Regions from separate parts of the Arthrobacter sp. SAFR-044 genome, predicted to be linked through region 1. Evidence: riboswitches for the same ligand, from Rfam matches in the RefSeq annotation. Region 1 holds a riboswitch; each other region holds the start of a gene.

Region 1 (3,186 bases):
GCCGTTGCCCTCGGGGTCGGTGAAGTAGAAGGCTTCGCTCACCAGGTGGTCGGCGCTGCCCGTGAAGGCCCGGGGCTCGTACTGGGCAGCAGTGGCGACGGTGGCGGCCAGGGAGGCCTGGTCCTCAAAGAGCAGCGCGGTGTGGAACAGGCCCGCTTCTCCCCTGCCGGGAAGGTGCAGCCCGGGGGCCGGGGCAAGGTGGACCAACGGCCTGCCGAGCCTGCCGAGGTAGAGCCCGCCGTCCTGCTCGGCCACCACCTCGAGGCCCAGCGCACGCTGGTAGTAGTCGGTCATGACCTTCATGTCGCCCACCTTGAGCATCACGGTGCCCATGGCGAGTTCGGCAGGAAGAAGATCCTGGCTGCTGGCTGATGCGGTCATTGAAGGCTCCTTGCATTGGCGGCCGTCCCATTGGCGGCCTGTCACCTATTAAAATTACTTGAAGGTTCAATTTATTCCAAGTCCCCGCGAACCGTTCGTCAGCGAATGATCCGCCCGCCCAGCACCACGTGCTCCAGCGCCGCAATGGTCTTCGGCACTGCCCGCGGGTCTTCCCGGCATACCACGACGTCGGCGCGCGCCCCCTCCTCCAGTCCGTCCGCTCCCAGCCACGCGCGGGCTGCCCAGCAGGCGGCATCCAGGGCCGACTCCATGGGCAGGCCCGCGCTGTGCAGGGCGAGGATTTCGTCTGCGATCCTGCCATGCGGGATCACGCTGCCGGCGTCGGTGCCGGCGAAGATGCGCACACCCGCGGCGTGTGCTTCCGCCACCCGTTCCAGCCTGCGTTCCCACAGGGCCCGCATGTGGGCGGCATAGCGCGGGAACTTGGGGTCGGCCTGCGCTGCAATGTCGGGGAAGGTGGCGATGTTGACGAGGGTGGGCACGATCGGAACCCCTTGTTCGGCGAACCGGGGCAGGTGGCGGGGCAGGAGCCCCGTGGCATGCTCGACGCAGTCAATGCCGGCGTCCAGCACCTGGTCCAGGGTGTCTTCGGCGAAGCAGTGCGCCGTCACCCGGGCACCTTCGTCATGGGCCGCCTGGACAGCGTCACGTACGACGGCGGCAGGAAACGACGGCGCCAGGTCACCGGCGCTTCGGTCAATCCAGTCCCCCACCAGCTTGACCCAGCCGTCGCCGGCGCGCGCCTGCTTGCGGACGGCCTCCACGAGGCCCTCCGGCTCCACCTCCTCTGCGAAGCCCCGCAGGTAACGCCGCGTCCGGGCGATATGGCGCCCGGCCCGGATCAACACCGGAAAGTCCCTGCCGCCCTGCATCCAGCGGGTATCTGCCGGCGAACCGGCATCGCGGACCAGCAGGGTTCCGGCGTTGAGGTCCGCCAGTGCCTGGTCCCTGGCGGCTGGAGGTTCGACAGGGCCTGCGGGGCCCAGCCCGATGTGGCAATGGGCGTCCGCGAAGCCCGGCAGCACCCAGCCGTCGAGCACCCGGTTGGGGGGAGCGGCCGGCTTGTTGAACGTGAGCCTGCCGTCAACGGACCAGAGCCCGCGCCGTACCCGGTCCGGTGCGGCCAGGACGGGGCCGCGGAAGTGGATGATGCCTGTCATAGGGCTCCTTTCGATGCCCGGTCAGGCTAGCACCGCGTTTATGACAAGGCCGCTCCAGGAGCCTGTGGTAGCTTCGTTCCTGACCACACGGGTGCCCTTGCAGGGGCTGAGATCGGGCTGACGCGGCCTGCGACCGTTGAACCTGTCCGGGTAATGCCGGCGAAGGAAGTGAGTATTCCCTTGAGTACGCAAAACACCCAGTTGAACCCTGCCCTCCTGCCGTCCGCCGGGGAGCCGGGCGGCCCGTCCGAACCGCAGGTGACCCAATCCCTGAAGTCCCATTCGCTCGCCTACCTCGCGGACGAAACATCCGGAATCCGGGTACCTGTGACGGAAATTGCCCTTGAATCGTCCCCCAACGGCCAGCCAAACGCCCCCTTCCGGACCTACCGGACCGCGGGCCCCGGCAGCGACCCCGTCCGCGGCCTGCAGCCTTTCCGGGCGCGGTGGATCGCGGAGCGGGAAGACACCGAGGCCTACGGCGGCAGGGAGCGCAACCTGCTCGACGACGGCCGCTCAGCCGTGCGCCGCGGCGCCGCCTCCGCGGAGTGGAAGGGCGGGCAGCCGGTGCCCCGCCGCGCCGTCGACGGCCGGACGGTGACGCAGATGCACTATGCCCGCCAGGGAATCATTACGCAGGAAATGCGCTTCGTGGCGCTGCGCGAAAACTGCGACGTAGAACTGGTCCGCAGCGAGGTGGCGGCCGGCAGGGCCATCATCCCGAACAACATCAACCACCCCGAATCCGAGCCGATGATCATCGGCAAGGCCTTCCTGGTAAAAATCAACGCGAACATCGGCAACTCTGCCGTGACGAGCTCCATCGCGGAGGAGGTGGACAAGCTGCAGTGGGCCACGCAGTGGGGCGCCGACACCGTCATGGACCTGTCCACCGGCGACGACATCCACACCACACGGGAGTGGATCATCCGCAACTCCCCCGTCCCCATCGGGACCGTGCCCATTTACCAGGCCCTGGAAAAGGTCAACGGCGAGGCCAACGCCCTTACCTGGGAAATCTTCCGGGACACCGTTATTGAACAGTGCGAGCAGGGCGTGGACTATATGACCATCCACGCGGGCGTGCTGCTCCGATATGTCCCGCTCACCGCCAACCGGGTGACCGGCATTGTCTCGCGCGGCGGCTCCATCATGGCGGGCTGGTGCCTGGCCCACCACCAGGAGAACTTCCTGTACACGCACTTCGATGAGCTGTGTGAAATCTTCGCCAATTACGACGTCGCCTTCTCCCTGGGTGACGGCCTCCGCCCCGGCTCCACCGCGGACGCCAACGACGCCGCCCAGTTCGCGGAGCTGGACACGCTCGCCGAGCTGACGCAGCGTGCCTGGGAGTACGACGTGCAGGTGATGGTGGAGGGCCCCGGCCACGTTCCGTTCCACCTGGTCCGCGAGAACGTTGAACGGCAGCAGGAGCTGTGCAAGGGTGCGCCGTTCTACACCCTGGGCCCGTTGGTGACCGATATCGCCCCCGGCTATGACCACATCACCTCGGCAATCGGGGCAACGGAAATCGCCCGCTACGGCACCGCCATGCTCTGCTACGTCACCCCCAAGGAACACCTGGGCCTGCCCAACAAGGACGACGTGAAGACCGGCGTGATCA
Region 2 (3,186 bases), on a different contig from region 1:
ACGGGCAAGTTCACCGGCAGCGGCGGCAACCTCGAGGAAACCGTCACCAAGAACAACCTCGAAGCCGCCGAGGAAGTGGTGCGCCAGCTGAGGCTGCGCGATATTGGCGGGATCATCGTGATCGACTTCATCGACATGGTGCTCGAATCCAACCGCGACCTGGTCCTGCGCCGCCTGGTGGAGTGCCTGGGCCGTGACCGGACCAAGCACCAGGTTGCCGAAGTGACCTCACTGGGCCTGGTCCAGATGACCCGCAAGCGCATGGGAACCGGCCTGCTGGAAGTATTCGGCGAGCAGTGCGAGGCCTGCGCCGGACGCGGCGTGGTGACCCACGACGATCCCGTGGAGCACCGCCGCGCCAATATCGTGGCCGCCGAGCACCACGTTCAGCGCGCCGACACCCGGCCCGAACCCCGCGCGGAAGCCCGTCCGGAAGGGCAGCGGAACGACAATGCCCAGCCCGGCGTCAGGTCCGAACGCAAGCGGCGGCGGGGACGCGGCGGGCAGCAGCCCGAAGCTGCCCCGGCACCTGCCGTCCACGTCCACACCGTCCAGCCGGACCCCGCCGACGCCGAGCGGCACGCCAAGGCAGAGGCCACCAGGCTTGCACTGGCGAACATCGCCGCCGCCGCCCATGCAGCCCACCTGCATGACGATGAAGTGGCAGCGGCCCGGCAGGTGCCTTCCGTGGAGCCTGCGCCGGCACCCGTTGAAGAGGAGCACGACGCCGATGCCCCGGCACGTCCCGCAGCTGTCCTGACGTTCGGGGGCGAGGAAGTCCCGCTTCCGTTCGTGGAGCACGCCGGGGAACAGCATCCCAAGCCTGCCCTGACCCTGGACCGGCTCGCCGAAGCGTTTGCCCACCTCGGTCAGCCCGCTTCTCCGGTGGAGAACGCGCCTGCCAAGACGGCAGAAGCGGTGCAGGCAGCGGAACCGGTCGCCCCGGAACGGCAGCCTGACGGCGGGGAAGCGGAAGCCCGTGCCGCCGTCGCAGCTGAAGCTCCGGCCGAAAAGGACTACTCGGACCACACGCTGGAGCAGTCCCGGCAACGCCGGCCGCGGCGCCACCGCGGCGCCAGCCGTGCCCAGGGAGCCGCCAACGAGACCGCCGTCCAGCACCACGAGAACGTCCAGGCGGCAGGCACCGGGCACTCGCACGCAGCCAAGGCCCCCGAGCCGGCGAAGAACCAGCCGGAACCGGGCAAGGCGGCCGAGGAACCCATCATCCTCGGCGTGGGCGTGCCCGCCTCGGAGCTCTAGACCAGGCAGGCTAACCAGCAGTCCCCGCTTTGTGGACAGTTCCCCCGAGAATTCGAGGGGGAACTGTCCACAGGGCGGGGACTTTCCACATGCCCGGGCGGTGTCATCCTTTCCGCCGGACGCGGCCTACGGGCTAGGGTGGAAACCGACACGGGGTGCCGCGCAGAAGGCCGGCTGAGATCCAGACCCGTTGAACCTGTCCGGCTAGTACCGGCGAAGGGATGTCTCTTGTCTTCGACCCTTTCCATGCCCCTGTCAGTTGCCCCCGAGGTGCCCGCCACGTTGCCGGCAGGCCGGGACGTCCCGCGCGTCCTCTCCATTGCGGGCTCCGACCCCTCAGGGGGCGCAGGTATCCAGGCCGACCTTAAAAGCATTGCCGCCCACGGCGGATACGGCATGGCTGCCATCACCGCCCTGACGGCACAGAACACCCGAGGTGTGCAGTCCGTCCATGTTCCTCCCGCCGCCTTCCTGGCTGAGCAGCTGGATGCGGTCAGCGACGATATTTCCATCGACGCCGTCAAGATCGGCATGCTGGGGGACGAAGCGGTGATCCGCACTGTCCGCGGGTGGCTGGCCAAGGTGCGTCCCGCCGTCGTGGTCCTCGACCCGGTGATGGTGGCCACCAGCGGAGACCGGCTGCTGAAGGAATCCGCGGAGGCTGCCCTCCGGGAACTGCTCCCGCTGGCCCACCTCATCACCCCTAACCTCCCGGAGCTTGCCATGCTGGTGGGCGGGGAGCCTGCGCAGAGCTGGGCTGCCGCGCTGGACCAGGGGAGGCGCCTTGCGGGTGCCACCGGGGCCACCGTGCTGGTTAAGGGCGGCCACCTTGCAGGTGCCGACTGCCCGGATGCGCTGGTGAACACGGCCGGCCTCCTGTCGCAGGAAGTGGTGGAGGTGCAGGGCAAGCGCATCTCAACCCGCAATAGCCACGGCACCGGCTGCTCCCTGTCCTCCGCCATGGCCACGGTCCAGGCCCGCCTGGGTGACTGGGAGGCATCGCTCCGGACGGTCAAGCCATGGCTGGCCGGCGCCCTTGAAAACTCGGAACAGCTTGAGGTGGGCCAGGGAAACGGCCCGGTGCACCATTTCCACCATGTGCGGCCGGCACTGGCCGAGGGCGGCTTCGCTGCACGGCTGTGGGCGGAAGCCCAGCAGGACCTCGAGGACATCTACGCCTTGGATTTCATCCACGGGCTGGCCTCCGGCGACCTTGCCGAGAAGGACTTCGCTTACTACCTGGCGCAGGATGCCCTTTACCTGAACGGCTACTCCCGGGTCCTTGCCCGGGCGAGTGCCCTGGCCCCCTCCGAGGCCGAGCAGCTGTTCTGGGCCGGATCCTCGCAGCAGTGCCTCGAAGTGGAGTCGGAACTGCACCGCTCCTGGCTCAGCACCCGCCCCGCCCAGGGCGGACTTGGCCCGGTCACCAAGGCCTACGTGGATCACCTCACTGCAGCGTCGGCGTCGGGCAGCTACGCAGTCCTGGCCGCTGCAGTCCTGCCCTGTTTCTGGCTCTACGCGGAGGTCGGTGAAAAGCTGCACGCCCAGTTCCTTGCCTCGGGGGAGCCGGACGGCCACGCCTACGCAGCCTGGCTCCGGACCTACGCCGACGAGGGCTTCGCCGCAGCCACCCGCCGGGCCATCGCCATCGTGGATGCAGCAGGCCTGAAGGCCTCCGACCATGAGAGGGCGGCCATGGTGACCGCGTTCAAGCAGTCCTGCCGGCTGGAAGTGGAATTCTTCGACGCGCCGAGGCTGCATTCCTGACCCGTGCCGGCGGCGCCGCCGGTATCATTGAGGAGCACGGTTGCGGTGCTGCCTGTTGGGTGTGGTTACTACCACAGCCGGGCCGCCGGAACCAGCCTCATTTGCGGCCGTAGATGGATTTAGCGTATTCTGGATCTTCGGTGCTTACGCCAACACTTG
Region 3 (3,186 bases), on a different contig from region 1:
GTCCGGTGCGTAGAACGTCTGTCCGCGGCGGCGGGTTTCGGCGTCCAGGGGGCCGCTCGGTGCAACGAACGCCGGAACGTCGGCGATGGCGTACATGACCCGGTAGCCGAGCCCGTCCGGTTCAATGAATACTGCCTGGTCAAGGTCCGTGGAGGACGCCGGATCGATGGTCACGAATTCGACGGCGGTCAGGTCATAGGGGGGCAGCTGCAGCGCGGCTACCGCGGCCAGGGCGTCTTCCACCGCCTCAGCAGGGTACGGCCCCGGCAGTTCAAGTTCCGTCCGCAGCAGCCCCAACGCCTCTTCCAGGGCGTTCTTGTGGTCATGGACGTTGGGGGCCAACCGATGATGTGACACAAAAATCAGCGTAGCCCCAAGTCCCGCGATTAAGCAGGCTCAGGAGCCGGCGCCGTCCAGCGCGTCGAGGAGGGAGGCAGCCGCGGCAGCCGGGTCGGGTGCCTCGGTGATGGCACGGACCACCACGATCCTGCGGGCACCCGCCTCCGCCACCTTGTGGACGTTTCCGTGGTCGATGCCGCCGATCGCAAACCAGGGCACAGGGTCCGCTGCCTGCCGCGAGGCTTCGGCAGCGTATTTCACCAGCTCAGGGCCGACGGCGGTCCTGCCTGGCTTGGTGGGTGTGGCCCAGACAGGGCCGACGCAGAAGTAGTCCAGCCCGGAGGGGCCTGCCGTTGCCGCCAAGGCAGCGTCCACCTGGCCGGTGGTGTGGCTGGAGAGCCCAATGGCCGCGTTTCCGTTGACCAGTGTCCTCGCTGCAGCCAGCGGAAGGTCCTTCTGGCCGACATGGAACACCGGCGCCCCGGACAGCACGGCGATGTCCGCACGGTCATTGACGGCCCACAGTTTCCCATGCCGCACCGCGGCCTCCTTCAGCACCGCCAGCAGCTCCAGTTCCTCTGCAGCCTCGATGGCCTTGTCGCGGAGCTGGATGATGTCCACGCCGCCGGCAAATGCGGCGTCCACGAACCCGGCAAAGTCGCCGCGGGCACGCCGCGCGTCGGTGCAGAGGTACAGGCGGGCCGCCTTGAGGGCGTCGCTGTGACCGGCATTGGCAACTTCGGCACTAACAGCCGTGGCTGGAGCGGGGGAGCCGGCGGACAAGGATGAGGTGGACACATTCATGCCTGCAAGCCTAGTTCCTCTAAACTGGGCTGGTACTGCGGGAGCCCGCGGCAGCTGTCACAAAGCGCCGGGCTGAGAGGGCGTCAGAGCCGACCGCTTGACCTGATCCGGTTAATGCCGGCGTAGGGAAGGAACCACATGCGCACCCCTATCGACCATCGCCCCGGGTCCGCCGGGGCCGCCCGTGCCACGGTGCGTGCCGACGTCGCCGTCATCGGCGGTGGAGTGATCGGACACGGAATCGCCTATGAGGCGCAGCGCTCCGGCCGCTCCGTTGCCCTGATCGATGACGCTCCCGGGAACGGCGCCAGCTGGGCCGCCGCCGGCATGCTTGCCCCCGTCAGCGAGTTGCACTACCAGGAGGAGGACCTCCTGGAACTGATGCTTGAGGCATCGTCGCGGTGGCCGGGTTTCGCCGCCGGCATCGCCGGCGCAACGGAAACGGATTGCGGATACCTGACGACGCCGACCCTCGCCGTGGGTGCCGACGCCGCGGACCGGCGCACATTGATGGACCTTCGCACGGTACAGCAGGCCAACGGCCTGGCGGTGGAGCCCCTGACAGTCCGGGAAGCCCGCAAGCGTGAGCCGCTCCTTAGCCCCGCCATCGCCTGTGCCTTGGATACGCCGGCCGACCACCAGGTGGATCCCCGGCGCCTGGTGGCAGCCCTGCGGCTGGCCCTCGCCCGCGCGGCGCTTAATACCCCCGACCTGGCCGTCGCCGGGGCGGTGGAGGGGTATGCAGTACCGGACCGGGCCACGGGCCTGCTGTGGGAGGGCGGAACAGTTGCCGGCGCAAGCCTCGCCGGCGGCGGCACCGTCCTGGCAACGGAAACCATCGTGGCCAACGGCCTGCAGGCAGGGACCCTTGGCGGCCTGCCGGCCGGCCTCGACCTGCCCCTTCGCCCAGTGCACGGGGACATCCTCCGCCTCGCCGTTCCACGGCACCTCCAGCCCCTGGTGACCTCCACGGTGCGCGGCCTGGTGCACGGCGTCCCCGTGTACATCGTCCCCCGGCAGGACGGGACGGTGGTGATCGGAGCCACCCAGCGGGAGGACGCCCTCTCCGATGCCGTCAGCGCCGGGGGTGTGTACCAGCTCCTCCGCGACGCGCAGGCGCTGGTGCCCGCCGTCGCTGAACTGGAACTCCTGGAATGCACCGCCCGTGCCCGCCCGGGAACGCCTGACAACGCCCCGCTGCTGGGCCGCGTGCCGGTGAACCAGACTTCACCAGGCGAAGGGTCCGCTGCAACCGGGCCCGGGCACGTGCCGGGGCTCATCATCGCCACCGGATTCTTCCGGCACGGGGTGCTGCTCACCCCCGCTGCCGCAGCCATCTGCACCGCCCTGCTGGACGGGAAAGCCGATCCCCGGTGGGCGCCCTTCCGCCCGGAGCGGTTCTCCAGCCCGGCGGCGGCCAACCAACGCACCCACATCAAGGAGACAGCGTGAACATCACCCTGAACGGAAACACCCAAACGGTGGCCGACGGCGCCTCCATCACCACGCTCGTCACCCAGGTCACCGGACGCCCGCTGGGGCCCAATGGCCACGCGACGGACGGCGGGAAACTGGGCGTCGCCGTCGCGCATAATGCCCAGGTGGTGCCGCGCAGCCAATGGTTCGCCACGGCGCTCGCCGAGGGCGACGACATCGAACTCGTCACGGCAGTACAGGGAGGCTGACACCATGACCGAAACCAGCACCATCAACCCCGCCGGGAATTCCGGCGCCGCCGACGCCCTGGTGATTGACGGCGTCGCCCTCGGATCCCGGCTCATCATGGGCACGGGCGGGGCGCCGAGCCTGGGCGGCCTGGGCACTGCGCTCCTCGCGTCCGGCACCGCCCTGACCACCGTTGCCATGCGCCGCTACTCCACCGCGGAAACCGGTTCGCTGTTCCAGCTGCTGGTGGACCACGGAATCCGTGTGCTGCCCAACACCGCCGGCTGCTTCACTGCCAGGGACGCGGTCCTCACGGCGGAACTTGCCCGGGAGGCGCTGGAGACCGACTGGGTGAAACTGGAGGTCATCGCGGACGAA

Evidence for each region. A riboswitch is a leader RNA that binds a small molecule or an ion and turns the genes downstream of it on or off. The one in region 1 is predicted to bind thiamine pyrophosphate.
Region 2: another riboswitch for thiamine pyrophosphate. It lies ahead of thiD (bifunctional hydroxymethylpyrimidine kinase/phosphomethylpyrimidine kinase); the one in region 1 lies ahead of thiC (phosphomethylpyrimidine synthase ThiC).
Region 3: another riboswitch for thiamine pyrophosphate. It lies ahead of thiO (glycine oxidase ThiO); the one in region 1 lies ahead of thiC (phosphomethylpyrimidine synthase ThiC).

The regions. Positions count from the first base shown of each region.
Region 1 covers NZ_JBPFDN010000007.1:19,407-22,592, forward strand. Annotated here, with positions in the region: gene ACR65J_RS12175 (VOC family protein) at 1-381, opposite strand, end outside; gene ACR65J_RS12180 (amidohydrolase family protein) at 480-1,562, opposite strand; TPP riboswitch at 1,640-1,747, shown strand; gene thiC (phosphomethylpyrimidine synthase ThiC) at 1,743-3,186, shown strand, end outside.
Region 2 covers NZ_JBPFDN010000004.1:61,973-65,158, forward strand. Annotated here, with positions in the region: gene ACR65J_RS07635 (Rne/Rng family ribonuclease) at 1-1,260, shown strand, start outside; TPP riboswitch at 1,402-1,499, shown strand; gene thiD (bifunctional hydroxymethylpyrimidine kinase/phosphomethylpyrimidine kinase) at 1,507-3,027, shown strand.
Region 3 covers NZ_JBPFDN010000002.1:107,170-110,355, reverse strand. Annotated here, with positions in the region: gene ACR65J_RS03215 (RNB domain-containing ribonuclease) at 1-357, opposite strand, end outside; gene thiE (thiamine phosphate synthase) at 397-1,143, opposite strand; TPP riboswitch at 1,171-1,289, shown strand; gene thiO (glycine oxidase ThiO) at 1,282-2,595, shown strand; gene thiS (sulfur carrier protein ThiS) at 2,592-2,828, shown strand; gene ACR65J_RS03195 (thiazole synthase) at 2,833-3,186, shown strand, end outside.